One region of the Gordonia sp. QH-12 genome, then DNA from elsewhere that is predicted to be linked to it. Evidence: riboswitches for the same ligand, from Rfam matches in the RefSeq annotation. Region 1 holds a riboswitch; each other region holds the start of a gene.
What was found. Region 1 has a riboswitch for cobalamin ahead of metE (5-methyltetrahydropteroyltriglutamate--homocysteine S-methyltransferase). Riboswitches for the same ligand answer to the same signal wherever they lie in the genome.
Positions count from the first base shown of each region.

Region 2: it holds a riboswitch for cobalamin, as region 1 does, so the genes downstream of both, Y710_RS07740 (CbtB domain-containing protein) here and metE (5-methyltetrahydropteroyltriglutamate--homocysteine S-methyltransferase) in region 1, are expected to answer to the same signal.
Region 3: it holds a riboswitch for cobalamin, as region 1 does, so the genes downstream of both, Y710_RS16925 (ABC transporter substrate-binding protein) here and metE (5-methyltetrahydropteroyltriglutamate--homocysteine S-methyltransferase) in region 1, are expected to answer to the same signal.

Region 1 covers NZ_KQ969293.1:22,612-30,138, reverse strand. Annotated here, with positions in the region: gene Y710_RS11795 (acetyl/propionyl/methylcrotonyl-CoA carboxylase subunit alpha) at 1-1,601, shown strand, start outside; gene Y710_RS11790 (hypothetical protein) at 1,732-2,088, shown strand; gene Y710_RS11785 (hypothetical protein) at 2,133-2,717, opposite strand; cobalamin riboswitch at 2,814-3,048, shown strand; gene metE (5-methyltetrahydropteroyltriglutamate--homocysteine S-methyltransferase) at 3,157-5,508, shown strand; gene Y710_RS11775 (FMN-binding glutamate synthase family protein) at 5,653-7,305, shown strand; gene Y710_RS11770 (NUDIX hydrolase) at 7,323-7,527, opposite strand, start outside.
Region 2 covers NZ_KQ969288.1:3,142-10,668, forward strand. Annotated here, with positions in the region: gene Y710_RS07725 (8-oxoguanine DNA glycosylase OGG fold protein) at 1-513, opposite strand, end outside; gene Y710_RS07730 (histidine phosphatase family protein) at 538-1,029, opposite strand; gene Y710_RS07735 (CbtA family protein) at 1,035-1,841, opposite strand; gene Y710_RS07740 (CbtB domain-containing protein) at 1,862-2,083, opposite strand; cobalamin riboswitch at 2,125-2,272, opposite strand; gene Y710_RS07745 (ATP-dependent helicase) at 2,326-6,972, shown strand; gene Y710_RS07750 (DNA-formamidopyrimidine glycosylase family protein) at 6,975-7,527, shown strand, end outside.
Region 3 covers NZ_KQ969305.1:27,438-34,964, forward strand. Annotated here, with positions in the region: gene Y710_RS16905 (hypothetical protein) at 1-671, opposite strand, end outside; gene Y710_RS16910 ((2Fe-2S) ferredoxin domain-containing protein) at 758-1,492, opposite strand; gene Y710_RS16915 (ABC transporter ATP-binding protein) at 1,492-2,304, opposite strand; gene Y710_RS16920 (FecCD family ABC transporter permease) at 2,301-3,341, opposite strand; gene Y710_RS16925 (ABC transporter substrate-binding protein) at 3,349-4,314, opposite strand; cobalamin riboswitch at 4,342-4,528, opposite strand; gene Y710_RS16930 (acyl-CoA thioesterase) at 4,567-5,367, opposite strand; gene Y710_RS16935 (TetR/AcrR family transcriptional regulator) at 5,417-5,974, shown strand; gene Y710_RS16940 (TetR/AcrR family transcriptional regulator) at 6,056-6,604, shown strand; gene Y710_RS16945 (MFS transporter) at 6,604-7,527, shown strand, end outside.

The DNA.
Region 1 (7,527 bases):
TGGTGTTCGACAAGGTCCTCGACGCCGCCGCCAAGTCCGGCGCTGACGCAGTCCACCCCGGATACGGCTTCCTCTCGGAGAACGCGGACTTCGCACAGGCCGTGATCGACGCCGGTCTCACCTGGATCGGCCCGCCCCCGTCGGCCATCCGTGACCTCGGCGACAAGGTGACCGCACGCCACATCGCCGAGCGCGCGAAGGCGCCGATGGCCGCCGGCACCAAGGATCCCGTCGCCGACGCCGACGAGGTGGTCGAGTTCGCCAAGCAGTACGGCGTCCCGGTCGCGATCAAGGCCGCCTTCGGCGGCGGCGGCCGCGGCATGAAGGTCGCGCACACCGTCGAGGAGATCCCCGAGCTGTTCGAGTCGGCCACCCGCGAGGCCGTCGCGGCATTCGGTCGCGGCGAGTGCTTCGTGGAGCAGTACCTCGACAAGGCGCGACACGTCGAGGCCCAGGTCATCGCCGACCAGCACGGCAACGTCGTCGTCGCCGGAACCCGCGACTGCTCGCTGCAGCGCCGGTTCCAGAAGCTGGTGGAGGAGGCCCCCGCTCCCTTCCTGACCGACGAGCAGCGGGCGCGCATCCACTCCTCCGCGAAGGCCATCTGCCGCGAGGCCGGCTACTACGGCGCGGGCACCGTGGAGTACCTGGTCCAGGGTGACACCGTCTCGTTCCTCGAGGTCAACACCCGACTCCAGGTGGAGCACCCGGTCACCGAGGAGACCTCGGGCATCGATCTGGTGCGCCAGCAGTTCCGCATCGCCGAGGGCAAGGCCCTGGAGATCACCGAGGACCCGACCCCGCGTGGTCACTCCTTCGAGTTCCGGATCAACGGTGAGGACGCCGGGCGAGGCTTCCTGCCCGCGCCCGGCCCGATCACCGTCTACCGCGAGCCCTCCGGCCCCGGCGTCCGCGTCGACTCGGGCGTCCGCCAGGGCGACGTCATCGGCGGTCAGTTCGACTCGATGCTGGCCAAGCTGATCGTCACCGGCGAGAACCGGACCCAGGCACTCGAGCGCGCCCGCCGCGCACTGGCCGAGTTCGAGGTCGACGGCCTCGCCACCGTGATCCCGTTCCACCGCCACATCGTGTCGAACCCCGCCTTCATCGGCAGCACCGACGAGAACGGCGTCGAGGGCTTCGAGGTCTACACCAAGTGGATCGAGACCGATTGGGACAACCCGATCAAGCCCTTCACCGGCGGTGAGCCGCTCGACGACGAGGACGACACCCAGCGCCAGAAGGTCATCGTCGAGGTCGACGGCCGCCGCGTCGAGGTCTCGCTGCCCGGCGATCTCAACCTGGGCGGCGGTGGCGGCACCAACGGCGCCATCCGCCGCAAGCCGAAGTCGCGCACGCGCAAGAAGGGCGGCGGCGCCGCTGCCTCCGGCGACGCCGTGACCGCGCCGATGCAGGGCACCGTCGTCAAGGTGGCCGTCGGTGAGGGCGACGAGGTCGCCGAGGGCGACCTGGTCGTGGTCCTGGAGGCCATGAAGATGGAGAACCCGGTCACTGCGCACAAGGCCGGCACCATCACCAGCCTGTCCGCCGAGGCCGGTGCCGCGGTCACCCAGGGCACGGTGCTGCTCGAGATCAAGTAGAACCGGATACACCTCCGGCTGTGCCGTTCCGCCTGACCGATGTGGAGTCAGGAGGAACGGCACAGCCCGTTTCGGAGCCGTGCACGCGCCCGGATCCGGCCGATTCGTGAGCGAACGAGAAGGACCCGTCATGGAAGCTGTCGAGATCAACGCCGGTGCGTGGTATCTGCGCGCCCTGCGGCACGACGAGCGGTTGTCCGATGTGCCCGCGCTCGAGCTCCTCGGCGTCGGCGATCCAGTCGAGTACATCCGAGCCGCCGACGCCGCGTGGGCCGACGAGTCGCGTCTCACGTGGGCGGTGTGCGTTCCCACCACCGGAGAACTCGCGGCGCTGATCGGCGTCGACGCCGCGGGGTCGGTGGCCGGCCTCGCCCGCGACGGCTACGACGCCGCGCTCGCGGCCGCGGTCGATCCCGCCACCCGTTGCGCGAGCGCACTGCTCGACGTCGAAGCGGCGGCTCTGCGCTCCGGACTGCCGGGCCGCTGACCCGGACGCCGCGCATCCAGGTCGCCGCGCATTCAGGCAGGCGCTCAGAGGGGCGAGTCGGCGGGGTTCCCGAGATCGGTGCAGTCGACCAGCACCATGTCGTCGCGGTGCGCGACGAGATACCGCACGGCAGGCAGTCCCGCCCCCAGCTCCGCGATGGCCTCGCGAACGCGTTCGGCTCCCAGGTAGAAGGGTTGGGCGGGACGGCCGCCGAACGCCGCGCGGCACAGACTCGTCGGGCAGTCGGCGGCGGCCTCGATGACGCGTGCGACTGCGATCGAACCGGCATCCGGGCTGTCGAGGGTCTGGATCACCGCCCCCGCCAGACTCGGATGCTGATCGACGAACTTCAGCGCCGCACTCGAGCAGGCGTCGAGACTGTCGTACCACTCGGGGAGATAGAGCGTCGTCGACGAGGTGTCGGGCGCCGGAACCACGCGGGCGCCGAGCGCCACATAGATGTCCTTGCAGCCGCCGGCGCCCAGACTTGACACGCAGGCCATCAGTCGCTGTTCTGTCGGAACATCGCCGTCACCTGCGGGATTCCGCTCGTCTCCACGGGCTACGAGGATGATCCCAGCGACCGGATGAGCCGGTCCGCCGGAGTTAAAATCACCGCCGGATCCCATGCTGCCCAATGGTACCCGGTCCTTTACCATCGATAACTGCAACTGGTTCGCCCGGCCGGGATCACTATGGAGCCCCTGCTTCCCGCCGGGCGTCGACGCGAGTTCGCTGCCGACGGCAGCGACCGCCCGCGAAGAGGGAATCCGGTGAGACTCCGGAGCTGACCCGCAGCGGTATGTCGGAACGACCGCCGTCACACGCACTGGGACCGCCCCGCCCGAGCCACGGCTCACCGGCGGCGGCGCCTGGGAAGCGACGGCCAGTAGAAGCGGGCTCCATTCCTGGCCCGCGCGCCGACGAGCCCGAAGACCTGCCGGATGTATCGAGCGCATCCGCGCCCGATGGCTGTCCGCCTCGAGGAAACGGGCGACTGACGAACTGCGGTTCGCAGCGCCCGGTATGGCGACGGCTCGAACTACTCATGCAGGAGAAGAACACGTCATGTCCGATGACACGACTATCACCACCGACACCAGAACCACCGACTCGGCGGGCTTCACGGCCACCGTCCCCGGCGTCGCCCGGATCGGCGCCAACCGGGAGCTCAAGCGCGCGGTCGAAGCCTATTGGGCGGGCCGGATCGACGCCGCCGCGCTCACCCGGGTCGCAACGGGCATCCGCCGCGACAGCTGGAGCAGACTGATCGACGCCGGTTTCGACTCGGTGCCCGTCAACACGTTCTCGTACTACGACCAGGTGCTCGACACCGCTGTGATGCTCGGCGCGCTGCCACCGCGAGTGGCGGCGATCGACGATCCGCTGGACCGCTACTTCGCCGCCGCCCGCGGCACCGCCGGCGGCCCGGGCCCCGACATCGCACCGCTGGAGATGACCAAGTGGTTCGACACCAACTACCACTACCTGGTTCCGGAGATCGGTCCGGACACCGAGTTCATCCTCGACCCGGGCGCAGTCCTCGATGAGATCGCTCAGGCGCAGGCTCAGGGCGTGCCCGCCCGTCCCGTGGTGATCGGACCGATCACCTTCCTCGCGCTCGCCAAGGCGGTCGACGGCGGCCCGGCACCGCTGACCCGCATCGACGATCTCCTGCCGCTCTACACCGAGCTCCTCGGCCGCCTGGCCCAGACCGGTGTCGACTGGGTCCAGATCGACGAACCCACGCTGGTGACCGATCAGGCCGACGGTCTCACCGACCTCGCCGAACGCGTCTACGGTGTGCTGTCGGCTGTCCGGACGCGCCCGCGGATCCTGGTGCAGACGTACTTCGGCGATGCGGGCGACCGTCTCGCGGCGCTGGCGCGGACCGCGGTGGAGGGCGTCGGAGTGGACCTGGTGACCGGCTCTCCGGACACCGTCCGCACGGCCGATCTGACCGGAAAACTGGTAGTCGCCGGCGTGGTGGACGGCCGCAACGTCTGGCGCACCGACCTCGACGCGGCGCTGGCCGCACTCGAGTCGCTGCGCGCGCACGCCGGTGCCCTCGCGGTCTCGACCTCGTGTTCCACACTGCACGTCCCGTACACCGTGCGCGGCGAGTTCGAACTCGACCCGGTGCTGCACGGATGGCTGGCCTTCGCCGAAGAGAAGTTCGGCGAGGTGGCCGCGCTCGCTCGGGCCCTGGCGCACGGCCGGGACGACCAGGCGTGCCGGTTCGAGGCGGCGCGCGCGGCACTGGCGTCCCGGGCAGCGGACCCGCGCGTACACGTCGCCGCGGTCCGCGAACGCCTCGCCGGGCTCACTCCGGCCGACTGGACCCGCTCGCCCGCGCCCGACCGCCGTGAGGCGCAGGACGCCGCGCTCGGCCTGCCCGTCCTGCCGACCACGACCATCGGCTCGTACCCGCAGACGGTCGAGATCCGCAAGGCGCGCCTCGCGCTGCGGAACGGAACCATCGACTCGGCGGCCTACCGGTCCCGGATGGAGCAGGAGATCGCCGCGGTGATCGCCCTGCAGGAGCAGGTGGGTCTGGACGTCCTCGTCCACGGGGAACCCGAGCGTAACGACATGGTCCAGTACTTCGCCGAACAACTCGACGGCTTCTTCGCGACGGCCGCCGGCTGGGTCCAATCGTACGGGTCACGCTGCGTCCGGCCGCCGATCCTCTTCGGCGACGTCCGGCGGTCGTCGCCGATGACGGTCGGCTGGATCACCTACGCGCAGTCCCTGACCGAGAAGCCGGTCAAGGGCATGCTCACCGGCCCGGTGACGATCCTCGCGTGGTCGTTCGTCCGCGACGACCAGCCGCTCGCCGAGACCGCGCGTCAGGTGGCTCTCGCGATCCGGGACGAGACCACCGATCTCGAGCGCGCGGGGGTACCGATCATCCAGGTCGACGAACCGGCACTGCGCGAACTGCTGCCGCTGCGGACCGCCGACCGCGCGGCGTACCTCGACTGGGCGGTGACCGCCTTCCGTATCGCCACCGGCGGGGTCGGCGACGCCACCGCGATCCACACGCATCTGTGCTACTCGGAGTTCGGCGAGGTGATCGGTGCGATCGCCGCGCTCGACGCGGACGTCACCTCCATCGAGGCGGCGCGCTCCCATATGGAGGTCCTCGACGACCTCGACGCGGCCGGCTTCGCCGCCCAGGTGGGTCCGGGCGTCTACGACATCCATTCGCCGCGCGTGCCGGCCGCCGATGAGATGGCCGCGTCGCTGCGTGAAGCGCTCGACGCGGTGCGCGCCGACCGGCTGTGGGTCAATCCCGACTGCGGGCTCAAGACCCGCCGCACCGACGAGGTCACCGCCGCGCTGCGGAACATGGTCGACGCCGCCCGCCGGGTCCGCGAGGAGATCGCCGCCGATCGGGCCACGGTGCCCGCCACCTGATCGCGACCGGATCCATCGGACACCGCTCACCGGTGGCCGATGGGTCCGGTGGGCCCGTCCTGCCTCCGGTACCGCCGCGTCCGAACTACAGTGGAAGCCGCCCGATTCCCCGACCGGCGGTGCCCGCGACAAGAGGTGGAGACGATGCTCAGATGGTTGGCTGTTGCCGCGACGTGGGTTCTCGCCGCGGTGTCCTCGACGCTCGTCCTGGTCTCCCCGTGGTGGCTATTCGTCACCGGCGTCCTCGCCTTCATCGCCCTGGTCGGCACGTACGACCTGGTGCAGGCCCGCCACAGCATTCTGCGGAACTATCCGGTGCTCGGGCATTTCCGCTTCCTCATGGAGAGCATCCGGCCGGAGATCCAGCAGTACTTCATCGAACGCGACACCGACGGGACCCCGTTCGACCGGGAGACGCGCACCACGATCTACGAACGCGCCAAGGACGTCAAGGACGTCGACCCGTTCGGCACCCAGCGCGATCCGACGGTGATCGGATACGAGTACGTGCGGCACTCGATCGTCGCGCACTCCGCCACCGACGAGACCCCCACCGTGCGGATCGGCGGGCCGGCGTGCACTCAGCCGTACGACATGGCGATGTACAACGTGTCCGCGATGAGCTTCGGCGCGCTGTCGGCGAATGCGATCCTGGCACTCAACGGCGGTGCCGCCAAAGGCGGCTTCGCACACGACACCGGTGAGGGTGGGCTCAGCTCCTACCATCTGCGGCCCGGGGGCGATCTGATCTGGGAGATCGGCACGGGTTATTTCGGCTGCCGCACCCCCGACGGGCACTTCGACCCCGAGCAGTTCCGTGCCAAGGCATCGAACCCGCAGGTCAAGTGCATTTCGATCAAGCTGTCCCAGGGGGCCAAACCCGGTCTCGGCGGAGTGATGCCCGGCCCCAAGGTGACGGCCGAGATCGCGCAGATTCGGGGTGTCCCCGCCGGGCGGTCCGTCGTCTCACCGCCCTCGCACAACGCTTTCCACACCCCCGTCGGGCTGTGCGAGTTCATCGGCCGTCTGCGCGACCTGTCGGGCGGCAAGCCGGTCGGCTTCAAACTGTGCGTCGGTTCGCGCAGTGAGCTCCTCGGCATCTGCAAGGCCATCCGCCAGACCGGGATCGCACCCGATTTCATCATCGTCGACGGGGCCGAGGGCGGCACCGGGGCCGCGCCGGTGGAATTCGAGGACAACGTCGGGACCCCGCTGACCGAAGGCCTGATGACGGTACACAACGCACTGGTCGGCACCGGTCTGCGCGACCAGATCCGGATCGGCGCGTCGGGCAAGATCACCAACGGCATCGACATCGTCAAGCGCGTAATCCAGGGCGCCGATTTCACCCTCGCGGCGAGGGCGATGATGATGGCCGTCGGATGCATTCAGGCGCAGCAGTGCCACACCAACAAGTGCCCGGTCGGCGTCGCCACCCAGGATCCGAAGCGAGCCCGCGCACTCGACGTGCCCGACAAGACCGAACGGGTCTACAACCTGCAGCGCCACGTCGTCGACAACGCCAAGCAGTTCGTCGCGTCGATGGGGCTGACGAGCTTCGACGATCTCCACCCGTCGATGCTGATGCGGACGGTGGGGCCGAACAGATCGAAGTCGTACGCGGAGATCTACGAGTGGCTCGCGCCGGGCGAACTGCTGACCCGCCCGCCGGAGTCGTGGCGCGAGGACTGGGAGTACGCGAGTGCGGAGTCCTTCGTCCTCACGAGTGCACACGAACCCGATCCGTCACACCGGCCGCCGAGCCACGGCAGCACCCAGCATCCGCTCGCGGTGTAGCCCCGCTCGCGGCGTTCTCAGCGCCAGGCGAACACCGGCTGTTCGAGATCGTGAACGCGGGTGTCCCGGCCGGCCAGTACCACCTCGGCGAACTGATACACGACCGCGGCCGTCGGCGCGTGGATCCGGGCGCCCGCGATGTTCAGCGCGACCAGGGTGCGCGGCGACTCCGGTATCCGGCTGAACACCGCCGGCCTGCGCAATTCGTCGAAGGACACGAAG
Region 2 (7,527 bases), on a different contig from region 1:
AGCGACCGGCCATCCCGACCAGTCCCGATACGCCGCGGCGTCGATCAGTGCCGGAGCGCGCCGGCAGGCGACGAGCGCACGCTCGACCGCGGCGAACGGCGTGCCCGCATCCCGCCCGGACCGGACGTCGACGAATCGGCGGACACCGCCGCGCAGCGGGTGCTCGGCCAGCCAGGCGGCACACATGTACAGGCGATCGAGTTCCGGTTCGTCACCGAGGCCCATTCCGTGCACACCCGGCTCGAGATCGCCCCGACGCAGGTACGCGGTGCCCTTCCACACCTGCGTTCCGTCCGCATCGCGCCCGCTGACCTGCGCCGGGATCTCGCACTGAGCCAGGCGCTCGTTCCACCAGTCGAGATCCACTTCGACGACATCCTCGAGAACCGTCTCGGCGTAGGGCTGGTTCCGGCACCAGGCGATGCAGTCCGCCGGAATCACCAGGTGCGCGTCCGCGCCGTCGCCGCTCCAACTCTCGTCCATGCGGCCGATGGTCGCACGGCCCTCTGACATCGACGTCGCACCTGCTCCGCGACGTCAGAGCGTGACCGTGTACAGCCCGCCCGGGCACACGTCGGCCGCAAAGAAGCTCGCGGCGTCCTCGCAGAGCACGGCCTGTGCGACCGGGCCCGCGACCACGAGCGTCGCCGGCCCACCCGCGGCGAGCGCGGCGAGAACGCCGCGAATCCGACCCACGAACGCGCCGACCGACTCACCGCCGTGGCCCGACCACAGGGGATCGCCGAACCAGGCGCCCAACTGCGCCGGGTCGACCGACTCCGGCGCGGTCGACCGCCAGCGGCCGACGTCGAGCGACGCCAGTCGCGGGTCGACGCCGAACAGACCGCACGCCAGGCGTGCGGTCTGCGTCACCGATCTCTCGGGTCCGGCGATCACCCGTCCGGCCCGGGGCAGCCGCGATGCGAGCGCCGCCGCATCCCGGCGGCCACGCGAGTCGAGATCGTCGTGCTCGCCGCCGAACCGGACCGCTCTGTTGGGTGCGGTCCGCGCGGCGACCACCAGATGCACCGACGTCAGGCGCCGACCTCCGCGAGCGTGCGGTCGGAAGTCTTGGACCGGCGCATCATCACGCCGAGCAGCGCGACGAACGCCACGGTCAGGACCGTCCACAGAAGTACCTGGTTCGCGATCGCGTACACCCGGAAGTCGGCCACCACCTGTCCGGGGAATCCGGCGCCGACGATCCGGTCGCCGTCCATCACCGGACCGGGGATCTCCTTGAACTCGGGAAGAAGCGCGGCCGTGATGGTCACACCGACCAGGTACACCACCGCGGAGGTGACACCCGACCACAGTCCGCCGATCCGGTCCGCGAGCCGGCAGCCGAGGATCACCGCGACGACCATCAGCGCCACCGACACCAGCGTCAGCGTCAGGTAGGCGCCCGACCGCGCTCCGATGGTGTCCTCCTCGCCGACCGCGGGCGGGTTGGGCGGGTAGACGAAGTAGGGGACGCCGATCACGGCCACGAAGGCCACGGCACCCAGCCCCGCTGCGACCGCCCGAGGGTCCGCGGCCGGCCACCGACGTCCCACGTAGGCCCACAGAACTGTGAACGCGACGGCGAACAGGGCGCCCATCGCGACGGCGAAGACGACCGTGCCGACTCCCGCACCGATGTTCTCCTGGACGGTTCGGCTGTAGATCTCGTGCTCGTGTGCATGCTCGCCGGACAGCATCGACTCGGCGTGCGACCGCTCCTCCTCGTAGTCGATGGCCAGCCGCACCTGCGGTTCGATGAAGATCCGCGCATAGACGAACGACACCAGTCCGGCGATCAGGCCTGCGAGCACGCCTGCGCCGGTGAATCTGCGCTCCATTGTTCTGTTGTCTCCCCGGCTCAGTGGCAGGGGAAGCCGAGGAAGTGCCGTGCGTCGTGCACGAACTCGTGGACATGGGTGTCGCTGCCGAACACCGACACCGCGCCCTGGTCGTATCCCAGGAAGTAGTAGGCGAGCGCCGCGAGTGCCACGGTGGCGGTGAGCCAGAGGGCCGCGCTCGCGGCGGAGAGGTTCGGCACGGCGAGGGAACGTACGCCCTGCGTTGCGGTGGATGCGGTCATCGTCGACGTCCTGTTCTCCCGGATCACGCGCCCGGGGTCGGCATTGTTCACACCGATGCGACTGTCTGGCTCGCAGTCCGACGGCGTCGTCGGCGGACCGCTCACAGTGGCGCGACCGCCCCGGATTCGCACCGGGTTAACCGCATCGGCCCGCTGAGTGTACCGCCGGCCGCAATCCGCTGAGTGTCACAGGTGTGCGCTTGAATGGGAGTGTGGCATCGGGCAGTCAGATCCTTCGGAGCATGCATCCGGCCACGCAGCGGTGGTTCAGCGACGCGTTCGGCGCGCCGACCCGAGCCCAATCCGGTGCGTGGACGGCGATCGCCCGCGGCGAGAACACCCTCGTCGTGGCTCCGACCGGGTCGGGCAAGACCCTCGCAGCCTTCCTGTGGGCCATCGACTCGCTGTACCGCGAGCGGATCGACGCCGCGACCGGCGGCAGTGCGGGCACCGCTCCGGGTGTCCGGATCCTCTACATCTCACCGCTCAAGGCACTCGCCGTCGACGTGGAGCGGAACCTGTCGGCACCACTGGTGGGCATCGCGCACGCGGCGCAGATCATGGGACTCGACGCACCGTCGATCACGGTCGGAGTCCGGTCCGGGGACACCTCGGCGGCCGACCGCCGACGGCTGCAGACCCATCCGCCCGACATCCTGATCACCACGCCCGAATCGCTCTACCTGATGCTGACCTCCTCGGTGCGCGAGACCCTCGCCACGGTGACGACGGTGATCGTCGACGAGGTGCACGCCGTCGCAGCGACCAAGCGGGGCACGCACCTGGCGCTCTCGCTCGAACGGCTCGATGCGCTGCTCGAGCGGCCCGCGCAGCGCATCGGGCTGTCAGCGACCGTGCGGCCCGAGGAACTCGTCGGCGAGTTCCTGGCGGGCGAGGGCGACTGCACCGTCGTGAAGCCGCCTGCGGCGAAGACCTTCGACCTCTCCGTGGACGTGCCGGTGGAGGACATGACCGCCATCCCGCCGCCGGACACCGGGACGGACGATCTCGACGACGCCTTCTCCCCGACCGCCGGTTCCCTCTGGCCCCACGTGGAGTCGGCGATCGTCGACCGCATCGAGGAGAATCGCTCGACGATCGTCTTCGCGAACTCTCGTCGTCTCGCCGAACGTCTGACCGCCCGGCTGAACGAGATCGCCGCCGAACGCGCGGGCATCGAGTTCGACCCGGACCGACCGAACCCGACAGTGCCCGGCGGGATGCCCGCCTACGTCTCGGCCAGTGGAGACACGGCGGGCGCGCCCGCCGTCCTCGCCCGCGCCCACCACGGCTCGGTGAGCAAAGAGCAGCGTGCACAGATCGAGGACGATCTGAAATCCGGCAGGCTCCGGTGCGTGGTCGCAACGAGCTCACTGGAACTCGGCATCGACATGGGTGCCGTCGACCTCGTGATCCAGGTGGAGGCCCCGCCGTCCGTCGCGGCCGGGCTGCAGCGCATCGGCCGCGCCGGACACCGGGTCGGCGAGGTGAGTCGCGGCGTGCTGTTTCCGAAGCACCGCACCGACCTGATCCACTGCACGGTGGTGGCGCAGCGAATGCTCGCCGGCCGCATCGAGGCGCTCTCGGTACCGGCCAACCCGCTCGACATCCTCGCCCAGCAGACCATCGCGGCGACCGCCGTCGACGATCTCGACGTCGACGACTGGTACGCGACCGTCCGGCGCGCGATGCCGTATCGGACCCTCACCCGCGACGTGTACGACGCCGTCCTCGATCTGATATCCGGCCGGTATCCGTCCGACGAATTCGCCGAACTGCGCCCGAGGGTGGACTACGACCGCGCAGCCGGGCGGCTCACCGCCCGGCGCGGCACCCTGCGTCTGGCGGTCACCTCCGGCGGGACCATCCCCGACCGCGGGCTGTTCGGCGTCTTCCTCGTGGGCGGGACCGACCGCGCAGAAAGCGGCCAGCCCCGCCGGGTCGGAGAGCTCGACGAGGAGATGGTCTACGAGTCACGGGTCGGCGACGTGTTCGCCCTCGGCGCGTCGAGCTGGCGAATCGAGGAGATCACACACGATCGGGTGCTGGTCTCGCCCGCGTTCGGCATGCCGGGGAGGCTGCCGTTCTGGATCGGCGACGCCGTCGGTCGTCCGGCCGAGCTCGGTGCGGCGATCGGTGAGTTCATCGGGATCGCGGGCCATGAGGAGAAGCTCGCCGCACTCGCCGCCGAACTCGGGCTCAGTGCCAATGCAGAGCGCAACCTGTCCGCGCTGATCGCCCAGCAGCGCGATGCCACCGGCGTGCTCCCGACCGACCGCACCCTCGTACTGGAACGCTTCCGCGACGAGCTCGGCGACTGGCGGCTGGTGCTGCACTCCCCCTACGGCCTGCGGGTCCACGCACCGTGGGCCGGTGCCGTGGCCGCGCAGCTCTCGGCACGTCTCGGCATCGACGGGGCCACCACTGCCACCGACGACGGCATCATCGTGCGCCTCCCCGACACCGATGACGATCCGCCGGGGGCCGACGTCTTCCTCCTCGACCCCGAGCACATCGAAGCGGACGTCACACGCGCGCTGGCCGATTCGTCACTGTTCGCGTCGCGGTTCCGCGAGTGCGCCGGGCGGGCGCTGCTGCTTCCGCGCCGTGATCCCGGAAAGCGTGCCCCGCTGTGGCAGCAGCGGCAGCGCAGCGCCCAGCTGCTGGCGGTGGCGTCGCGCTTCAGCGATTTCCCGATCATTCTCGAGACGGTCCGCGAATGCCTCTCCGACGTCTACGACCTGCCCTCGCTGGTGGACGTCCTCACCCGCATCATGCAGCGCAAGATCCGGATCACCGAGGTCGAGACGTCCACGCCGTCGCCCTTCGCGGCCTCGATGCTGCTCGGCTACGTCGGCTCGTTCATCTATGACGACGACGCCCCGCTCGCCGAACGCCGGGCGACCGCGCTGTCCCTCGACACCGCGTTGCTCGCCCAGCTCCTCGGCCGCGTCGACCTGCGTGAGTTGCTCGATCCCGCAGTGATCACGGAGGTCGTCGCACGGCTCCAGCGGACGGCTCCGGAACGGCGGGCGCGCGACGATCAAGATGTGGTGGACCTGCTGCGATGGCTGGGACCGTGCACACCCGGACAGATCGCCGAACGCTACCGGGGCGACGACCCACTCGCCGTTCCGCTCGACGAGGTGCTCGAGCGACTCGTCGCCGACGGCCGCCTGATCGAGGTGCCCTTCCGCGGCGCGACCGCTCTGGCCTCGGTCGACGACGCAGCGCGCCTCCGCGACGGCCTCGGCATACCGCTCCCGCTGGGCGTCCCCGCCGCCTACCTCCAGCCTGTCGCCGATCCCCTGGCCGACCTGGTGCACCGTTACGCCCGCACCCACGGACCGTTCACCACCGCCGATGTCGCGGAAGCTCTCGGCATGGCGCCCGCGGTGGTGACCCGGACCCTTGAAGAGCTCGCGGCGCGACGAACGGTGATCGAGGGCGAGTTCATTCCGCTCCCGCCCGAACCGCAGACCGGGCGCACCCCGAGCCAGTGGTGCCATTCCGACGTCCTCACCCAGCTCCGCCGCGGATCGCTGGCGGCCGGGCGCGCCGAAGTGGAGCCGGTCAGCGCCGAGGCGTACAACCGATTCCTGCTCGGCTGGCAGCACGTCACCGGGAAGTCACGGCTGCGCGGCGCCGCCGGCGTCGCGGCCGTCGTCGAGCAACTCGCCGGACAGCCGATACCGGCGTCGGCGTGGGAGACGCTGGTGCTGCCGGCCCGGGTGGAGGACTACCGGCCGTCGATGCTCGATGAGCTGACCGCCTCCGGCGAGGTGATCTGGTCCGGACACGGGGGCATCGGCGGGGCCGACGGCTGGGTGGCCCTGCATCTGGCCGACGCCGCCGCACTCACCCTCCGGCCCGCCGAGGACACCGAACTGACTCCCGCGCAGGACGCGGTCCGGACCGCTCTCGACCGGGGCGGGGCCCTGCGCTTCCGCGAGCTGTCCGACGCGCTGAACAACGCAGAGCACGCGATCCCCGACGGTGAACTGCCGGACCTGCTGTGGGATCTCGTCTGGGCCGGGCTCATCACGAACGACTCGTTCTCGGTGGTCCGCGCCGCGCTGAACCCGCCGCGCAGCGCACGATCGTCGGCCACCTCCGCCCACCGGACTCGCGGTCGGCCGCCGCGTCTGCGCGCCGCGCGGCTGTCGTCGCAGTATCTGGCGGGTGCTGCGGGTGCGGCAGCCACGCCGCCCACGGTCGGGGGGCGGTGGTCGGTGATCCGTCGCATCGCCGTCGATCCGACCACCGCTGCCGCTGCCACCTGCGAGGTGCTTCTCGACCGCTACGGCGTGGTGACGAAGGGAGCCGTGACCGCCGAATCGACCGAGGGCGGGTTCGCGCGAATCTACAAGGCGCTCGGCGTCTTCGAGGACAACGGCCAGGTGCGGCGCGGGTACTACATCGACGGGCTGGGAGGCGCGCAGTTCGCCGCCGGTCACACCGTCGACATCCTGCGCGAGTCGGCTGTCGTCGCACGCCAGGAACGGTGCGCGGCGGTGGTGCTCGCGGCCACCGATCCGGCGAATCCGTACGGTGCGGCCCTCGACTGGCCCGAGCGAGCCGTCGAATCGGGGCATCGGCCCGGCCGGAAGCCGGGAGCGGTCGTGATCCTGGTGGGCGGACGCGCCGCGGTGTTCATCGAGCGCGGCGGAAAGACGGTGCTCACCTTCACCGCCGAGACCGAGATCCTCGAGGCGGCCGCGGCGGCGCTGTCGCACGCGGTCACCACCGGGGCGGTGCCGCGCATCCACATCGATCAGGTCGACGGCGAGCCGGTACGCCGCACACCGCTGGGTGACCGACTGGTCGCCTCCGGCTTCGCGACCACGCCCCGGGGGCTGCGGATGAACTACGACCCGAGGAGCCGGTAGCGGTGCCCGAAGGCGACACCGTGTTCCGTGCGGCGCACCGCCTCCGCACCGCGCTCGTCGGAAAAACCCTGAGCGACAGCGACTTCCGAGTACCTCGCTACGCCACCACCGACCTGTCCGGTGCGCGCGTCGAGTCCGTGCGGTCGGCGGGAAAGCACTTGTTCATCGATCTGCGGCGTCCCTCGGGCACCCCGGTCTCGATCCACTCGCATCTGATGATGGAGGGCCTGTGGGACGTGCACGCCATCGGTGCGAAGTGGCGCAGGCCGTGGCACACCGCACGAGTGGTGCTGCGTGCCGAAGACATCGAGGCCGTCGGCTTCGATCTCGGCGTCCTGGACCTGCTCGCCGATCCCGGCCCCGCGGTCGCCCATCTCGGCCCGGACCTGCTCGGCGACGATTGGGATGCGGCTCGCGCCGTCGAGAATCTGGCCGCCGCCCCCGATACCCCGATCGGCATCGCTCTCCTAGACCAGCGCAATCTGGCGGGTGTCGGCAACGTGTATCGCAGCGAACTCTGCTTCATGCGGCGCGTGCACCCGGCCACACCGACGG
Region 3 (7,527 bases), on a different contig from region 1:
AAGACGTCCTCGAAAACTGCACGATTCAGATCGGCGGTCTGGTCGACGGCGCTCATCTGTACGGTGACCGCGTAACCGTTGACGAGGGCGTTTCCTACCAGCAGACTCGTCTCACCGGATTTGGAACCGTTCACCGTCCTACTCCGGCTCTCCACCGCCAGGACCTGGTCGGCGGCCCCGCGCGGTACGTCGATCACGGTGTGCGTGACGGTGATCTCCGAACCTTTGACCGGGCCGGCCTTCACGTGCACCCGGACGACGCCGCAGTCGCCGGTGACCTGCTTGCGCGCAGCCTCGAGGTCGACGCCGCCGTCGATCTCGGCGACGGGCTGCACCGACTCGCTGATCGCATCGTCGCCATCGGTCGCCGCCATCACGCCGACCCTCTTCGGGTCGATCGTGGTGACCATCGCTCCGGATGCCGCGCACTGCGCGGGTGCGATGTCGACGTGTGCGGTGGAATCGGAGAGTTGCTCCGTCATCTGCGCGAGGGCGTCCTTGCTGAGCCGGGCGGTGTGGAAACCGGCGGGCAGTTCGGCCTGTGTCAGCGGCAGCTCGGCGGCCTCGCGCTCGGCAGCGGTGGACGAGCCGTCGGTGCTGCATCCCACCGAGGCGAGCACTGCGCCACCCGCCAGCATCGCCACCGACATCCGGATCGCCCTGCCCGCCATGTGTCCCCTTCGACTGTGGTTTCAGTACTGAATGTACTTGCCGGACATCCGGGCCGTCCCCGGCCGTCTCCGCTCGGGCGTCCGGTTCACCGGCTCGCCGATCGGTCTCCGAACCACTCCCGGATCGGTTCACCTCCCACCAGGTGCCGCTCCACCACATCGGCGACTCGCGCCGCTGTGAGTCCGGCGTACCAGACGTCGTCCGGGTAGACCGCGACCACCGGCGCCTGCGAGCAGGGGAACAGGCACCCGGTGAGCGTGATGAGGACGTCGTCGTCGCCGAGCCGCCGGGCGTCGAGTTCGGCGGAGAGTTCCGACTGCGTCTCGGCGCCCCCTCGCGCCGAGCATCGGGGACCGCGGCAGACCAGCACGTGTCGCGCGAACCCGGGAACCGCGTCCCAGGCCTTCGTCGCGAGCGGGGCGGTGGTATCGCGGGCCGGGGCCCCGCCGTCGGCGGCAGCCCGCTCGATCAGATTCGCGTAATCCGTTGTCTGGCAAAGCGATCCGCCGATTCTGATATCCGGCGCGGAGCCCGCCGGGCGGTTCCGCAGCCAGTGCCCGATCACGCGGCGGAACCAAGCGTCCATCTTTCGGTCGGCGAGCGTCTGACCGCTCAGCACCACCACCGAGTCGGCGCCCTCGCGGGCCGCCTCGTCGAGCACCTCGGTGACGGTGTCGGACTCACCGCCCAGGACGGCGGAGCGGAAGACCGTGCCCGGATGGCGTTCGGCGAGCTCTCCCAGCGCACGGGCGAGTTCGCCGTGCACATCCGCGCCGCGATCCGTCGGCGCCGTCACGATCACCCAGTCGGCGTCGATCATCACTTCTCCCCTCCTGTGGCCGAAACCACGCCGCACATGACGATCAGTGGCCCGCCGGTGACCGGATGGCGAAGCACCTGCGCGTCGAGGCCGTAGACGTCCGCCAGCAACTCGGGCGTCAGCACCTCGGAGGCGCTGCCCTGCGCACGGACGCGGCCCTCGTCGAGCACGACGAGGTGGTCGCAGTACATCGCGGCGAGTTGCAGATCGTGCAGGGCAGCGAGGACGGTGAGGCCGAGATCCCGGGCCAGCTGCAGCAGGTGAAGCCCGGCCGCCACATCGAGATGGTTGGTCGGCTCGTCGAGGACGAGGACCTTCGGGCGCTGCGCCAGCGCCCGCGCCATCTGGACCTTCTGCCGTTCGCCGCCGGACAGGGTCTGCCAGGTGCGGTGCCGCAGATGCTCGATGCCGAGCGTTCCGATGGCCTGATGCGCCTCGTGCGCGGCGTCTCCGAGCGGCCTGGCCCATCCGCCGGCGTGCGGGATGGTGCCGAGCTCCACAATCTGTTCCACCGACAGTTCCAGGACGGTCGCCGAGTGCTGTTCCAGCTCGGCGACGGTGCGCGCGAACTCGCGGCGGCCCAACTCCCGGACGTCGGTGCCGCCCAGCAGCACCTGTCCGGCGTCGGGCCGCTGCCAACGCATCACCATCGACAGCAGGGTCGACTTTCCGGACCCGTTCGGGCCGATCACGCCGGTGAATCGGCCGGCGGGCGCCCGGGCCGTGACGTCGTCGAGGATTCTCCGCTCGCCGCGGGCGAAGCTCACCGCCCGCATCTCGATGCCGGGCATCCCGGTCTCGGTACCGGTCATTCGGTGCCTCGCTGTCGCCGGAGCAGGTAGATGAAGGCGGGCACGCCGATCACCGAGGTGACGAGCCCGAGCGGCAGTTCCCGCGACGGCATCACGCCGCGGGCGATGATGTCGGCCCAGACCACCACCAATGCCCCGAGCACCACCGCCACCGGCAGGACCCGATAGTGCAGCGGGCCCACGAGAAAGCGAACCATGTGCGGCACCACGAGCCCCACGAACCCGATGATCCCCGACAGCGCCACCAGGACGGCGGTGCACAGCGACACCAGCGCGTAGAGCACCCAGCGAGTGCGGGCCACGTGAGTGCCCAGGCTCGCGGCGGCGCGTTCACCGAAGGCGAAGGCGTCCAGCGTTCGGGCGTGGGCCAGCACGGCGACGATCGTGCACACGGTGACGATCGCGGTCAGCGCGAGGGTGTTCCAGCGGATGCCGGCCACCGACCCCATCGACCAGAACATGACGCGGTCGGCGGTGCCGTGCGGGCCGAAGTAGATCAACGCCGAACTCAGCGCCGCGGCGAGTTGCCCGACGGCGACGCCGGCCAGGATCAGTCTGCCCGGAAGCAGCGCGCCCCCGCGCGTGACCGCGATCGCGAACACCAGCAGCAGCGCACCCATCGCCCCCAGAAACGCTGCGACGGAGACCACTGAGCCACCGGCCATGCTGCCCATGCCGACTCCCGTGCTCAACACCACCACGGCGCCGAGAGACGCACCGCCAGACATCCCGAGGATGTACGGGTCGGCCAGCTGGTTGCCCGTCAACGACTGCAGGACGGTGCCGCAGACCGCCAGGCCCGCACCGATGAGTGCCGCTCCGACCACCCGCGGCAGCCGCAGCTGAACGACGATGTTCTCGTCGAGCACATCGGACGTGCCGATGCCCACGCTGCTGCCGAGCGCTCGCACCACTGTGCCCAGCGGCAGATCGGCCGATCCGACCACGATTCCGAGCGCCATGCTGATCAGCAGCAGGATCGTCAGTCCGGCCAGCCAACCCGCCAGGGCCGGTGTACCGCGGAGCCGTTCGCGCACGCGCCGACTACTTCGCGAGCGCGTCCGACAGCTTGGCGGCGCCGTCGATCAGCCGCGGACCGGGGGTGCTCTCAGCGAACGGGATCACCACGAACGATCCCTTCGCGACGGCCTTCAGGTCCTTGAGCGCCGGGTCGGACTCCAGATACTTCCGCTTGGCGGCGGCCGGATCCCAGTCGGCGTCCACCAGGACGATCACGTCCGGATCGGCTTTGAGCACCGCCTCCCAGCCGGTCTCGGCCCAGTTGCCGGAGAGATCTCCGAAGACGTTCTTCGCGCCGACGGCGTCGATGACCAATTGCGGCCCGCCGTCGCCGGCACCGACGAAGGGCTTGTCAGTCGAGGAATCCCACCACAGAACCGTCTTGCCCCGTCCGGCCGACTTCGCGGTGAGGTCGGCGAGCTTCGCGCGCATGTCGGCGTTCACCCGGTCGGCATCGGCCGTCCGTCCGAAGAGCACGCCGTAGTCGCTGGTCTCACCGGCCACCGCGTCCCAGGACGAGGCCGGACGCTTCAACTTGTCCTCGCAGCCGAAGGGCGACACGTAGGTCGCCACACCGAGGTCGTCGAACGACTGCCGGCTTCCCAGCGCCTTGTCGTCGAAGGCGCTGCTGTACGACGCGGCGATCAGGTCGGGGTGCTTCTCGAGGACCGCTTCGCGGGTGGGGTACTTCTCCGACAGCACCGGGATCTCGCCGTAGGCTGCGGCCCATTGCGGGGCGATGGCGCTGTCGAGGTAGGCGGTGCCGACCAGCTGCCCGCCGGCGCCGACGGCCAGGGCCGACTCGGTGGCCCCCTGGTTGACGGTGATGGCCGCGTCGGCCGGCTTCTTCAGGGTGACGGTGCGGCCGCAGTTCTGCAGGCTGATCGCCGAGCCGTCGGCGCCGGATGCGGGATCGTCGCCGGAACAGGCAGAGACGGTGAGGACGGTGCCGGCGACGGCCAGGATCACCGCGTTCTTCAGGGTGCGCAATGCGACCCCCTTTCCAGATACTCGTGGAACTTCGGGGTACGCCGCGGCCGGTCTCCTGGCTACACAGGACTGCCGGCGGTCACACCTTCCCAGATGACGAGCACCCAGTGGCTGGAGTCCTGCACTCCCGGCGACTTCCGGACCTGTTCACAGTGGCGAGTACCGCGCCGGCTTCTCACCGGACTTCCCGAGCACCGTGACGTATCGCCCGAGTGTATCCGGGCACGGCCGGGACACTCGGGCGACCTCGAATCAGGCGGGGTCTTTGAAGTACACGAGCTGGTGCGTGGTCGCGAGGAGCACCTCGCCCGACCAGAGCTGTCCGTACTGGTCGAAATGACCGTGCCCGAACCGGGCGGCGCGCGCCGTCGCGAGGACGTGTCCGGTTCCATGCGCCTCGAGTTCCTGCGCGGTGGCGTGGAAATACGTGGTCAGGGTGATGGTGCCCGCCGGCATGTAGGTTCCGTGCCGGAGAAAGACACGAGGGTAGAACACGTCGGTCATCGCGGTGAGCGCCGGGAAGTCGAGCGGCCGCTCGGGCCGGTCGCGCAGCCACAGCGTCGACGTCGAGTCGGCGTCGTTCCTCCCGTCCATGCCGCCCGCGACGAACCGCTTGTCGTAGTTCTTGGCCCAGGCGATGAAGTCCACGTACTCGCTGACCTCGACCTCCTCGGCGGGCGGTGCGGCCGGAGGCGTCGGCTCGGTGTCGGACCAGGTGTCACGGGCGACGCCGAAGACCGCGGTGCCGGTGGCCGCCACCTGTCCGGATTGGCTGATCGTCACCACCCAGTGCTGATTGGTGCGGTTGGTCCGGACGGGCCGCAGGTCGAGATCCCACTGTCCTTCGGCGATCGGTGCCGCGTAATTGATGGTCAGCGCGAGCGGATCGCCGAGGACGTCGGGCCGCTGCTGGATGCCGTTGACGACGGTCGCGGCCGTGATGCCGCCGAACGGGCCGACCATGTTGTTGTACGCGGGATGCGTCTGCGCGCGGACCACATGGTCCGACGCCGTGGGCGTGAGGGCGATGGCCTCATCGAAAACGTGAGTCATGCGTCGACGGTAACAGAACGATCGTTCTACTCACGCGTACCCTGAGTGCATGGCAACACTCCCCGTCCGCGACCGACTGCTCCTGTCGGCGACTCAGCTGCTCCGGAGCAAGGGAGCCGACGGATTCGGAATGTCGGAGCTCATGGAGCACAGCGGCGTGGCGCGGCGCTCGATGTACCAGCACTTCCCCCGCGGCAAGGCGCAACTGCTGGAGCAGGCCACCGACGAGGCGGGCAGGCACGCCTCGTCGCGCCTCGCGGCCGCACTGTACGGCCGGACCGCTGTGGAGGGTCTGATCGTCATCGTGGACGAGTGGAAGCAGACCCTGGTGCGCCACGACTACCGCCTCGGCTGCCCCCTGGTTGCCGCCTCCACCTCCGCCGCGGAGTACCCGGGTGCGGCCGAGCGCGCCGCCACGGCTTTCCAAACGCTGGCGGGCCAGATCGCCGCATCCTTCGAGGCCGACGGACTGGCCGCGGACGCCGCCCGACGGGCTGGCGACATGCTGGTGGCAGCCCTCGAAGGCGCCATCATCACCTCTCGCGCCACCCGTTCCACCGCACCGCTCGACGCCTTGTCGTCACACATCCGCGAGACGTGGGGCTGAGCCCTCCGATATTCGGTCGACAGACCTCCGCCAACCCTGTACAAAAGTACATGTACATTCGTACAGAATTGCGATGGAGTCATGGCCAAGCACGACCCGGAGGCACGGCGGGCGGCGATTCTCGCCGCGGCGGCGGATCTGGTGATCGAACTCGGACCGGCCGCGCTGACGCACCGCCGCGTCGCCGAGCGTGCGGGTGTGCCGTTGGGATCGACGACCCAGTACTTCACCTCCATCGACGACCTGCGCACCCAGGCCCTGGAGCGGCTCGCCGCGGAGGTCGACGAAGACCTGGCCGCCGTGCGGAGCAGCCTGGTCGCGGCCGGCGGGTCAGCGGAAGCGCTGGTGGATCAGATTCACGACTACCTCGCCGACAGCCGCGCCGTCGCGGCCGACGTCTCGCTGATATCGGCGGGCCTGTTCGATCCCGAGTTGCGCGCGCTGTCGCTCCGCTGGCAGACCAATCTCGTCGAGATCTTGAGCGATTACGTCGGACCCGACAACGCGCTCGCCCTCGCGATCGTCTCCGACGGTGTCGTGATGCACGCGGCATTGCACAACACCGTCGTCTCCAAAGACTTCCTGCACACTCTCGTCGCGCCGTTCATGGCGCAGAAAAGACAACCGTGATGACTGCCTCACCCACCACGGGGAGCACCGGCTACTCCACCGTCCGCGCCTGGCTCGCGACCGCTGTGTTGAGTGCGAGCCTGCTCGTGATCGTGATGGATATGACGATCCTGAACATCGCTCTTCCCGCGATGTCGGCCGACTTGGAGCCCACCGCCTCCCAGCTGCTGTGGATCGTCGACGTCTACTCGCTGGTGCTCGCCGGGCTGCTCGTCCCGGCCGCATCGCTGGCCGACCGCTGGGGACGCAAGCGGATGCTGTTGGCCGGGTACGCCGTCTTCGGCGCCGCATCGCTGCTCGTCCTGGTCGCCGAGTCGGCGACCGCGGTGATCGCCATCCGCGCCCTCCTCGGCACCGGCGGCGCGTTCATCATGCCGACCACACTGTCGACGATCCGCGTCCTGTTCACCGACGCGCGCCGGCGGGCGCGCGCACTCGCGGTGTGGTCGTCGGTCGCCGGTCTCGGTGCGGCGATCGGCCCGCTGGTCGGCGGTTTCCTGGTGGAGCACTTCTCCTGGCAGTCGGCTTTCCTGGTCAACGCTCCGCTGATGGCGCTGGCCGTGGTCGCCGGGGTCTTCCTGCTCCCCGAGTCGCGGTCGGCCGACCCGGGAGTCTGGGACTGGCTGGGCATCGCCCTCTCGTTCTCCGGCATGGTGCTCCTGATGTGGTCGGTGAAGCACTTCGGTGCCGAATCGAGTCTGCTGGTCCCCGAGGGCTGGGCCGCGTTCGCCGCAGGAGTGCTGCTGCTGACCGTCTTCGTCCGCCGCAGTCTGCGCCAGGACCGGCCGATGCTCGACGTCGGACTGTTCCGCAGCCGCGTCTTCACCGGCGGTATCGCCGGCGCCCTCGGCTCGATGTTCGCGATGGCCGCGGCCCTGCTGCTGCTCGCCCAGTGGCTGCAGTCGGTAGAGGGCAGTTCACCG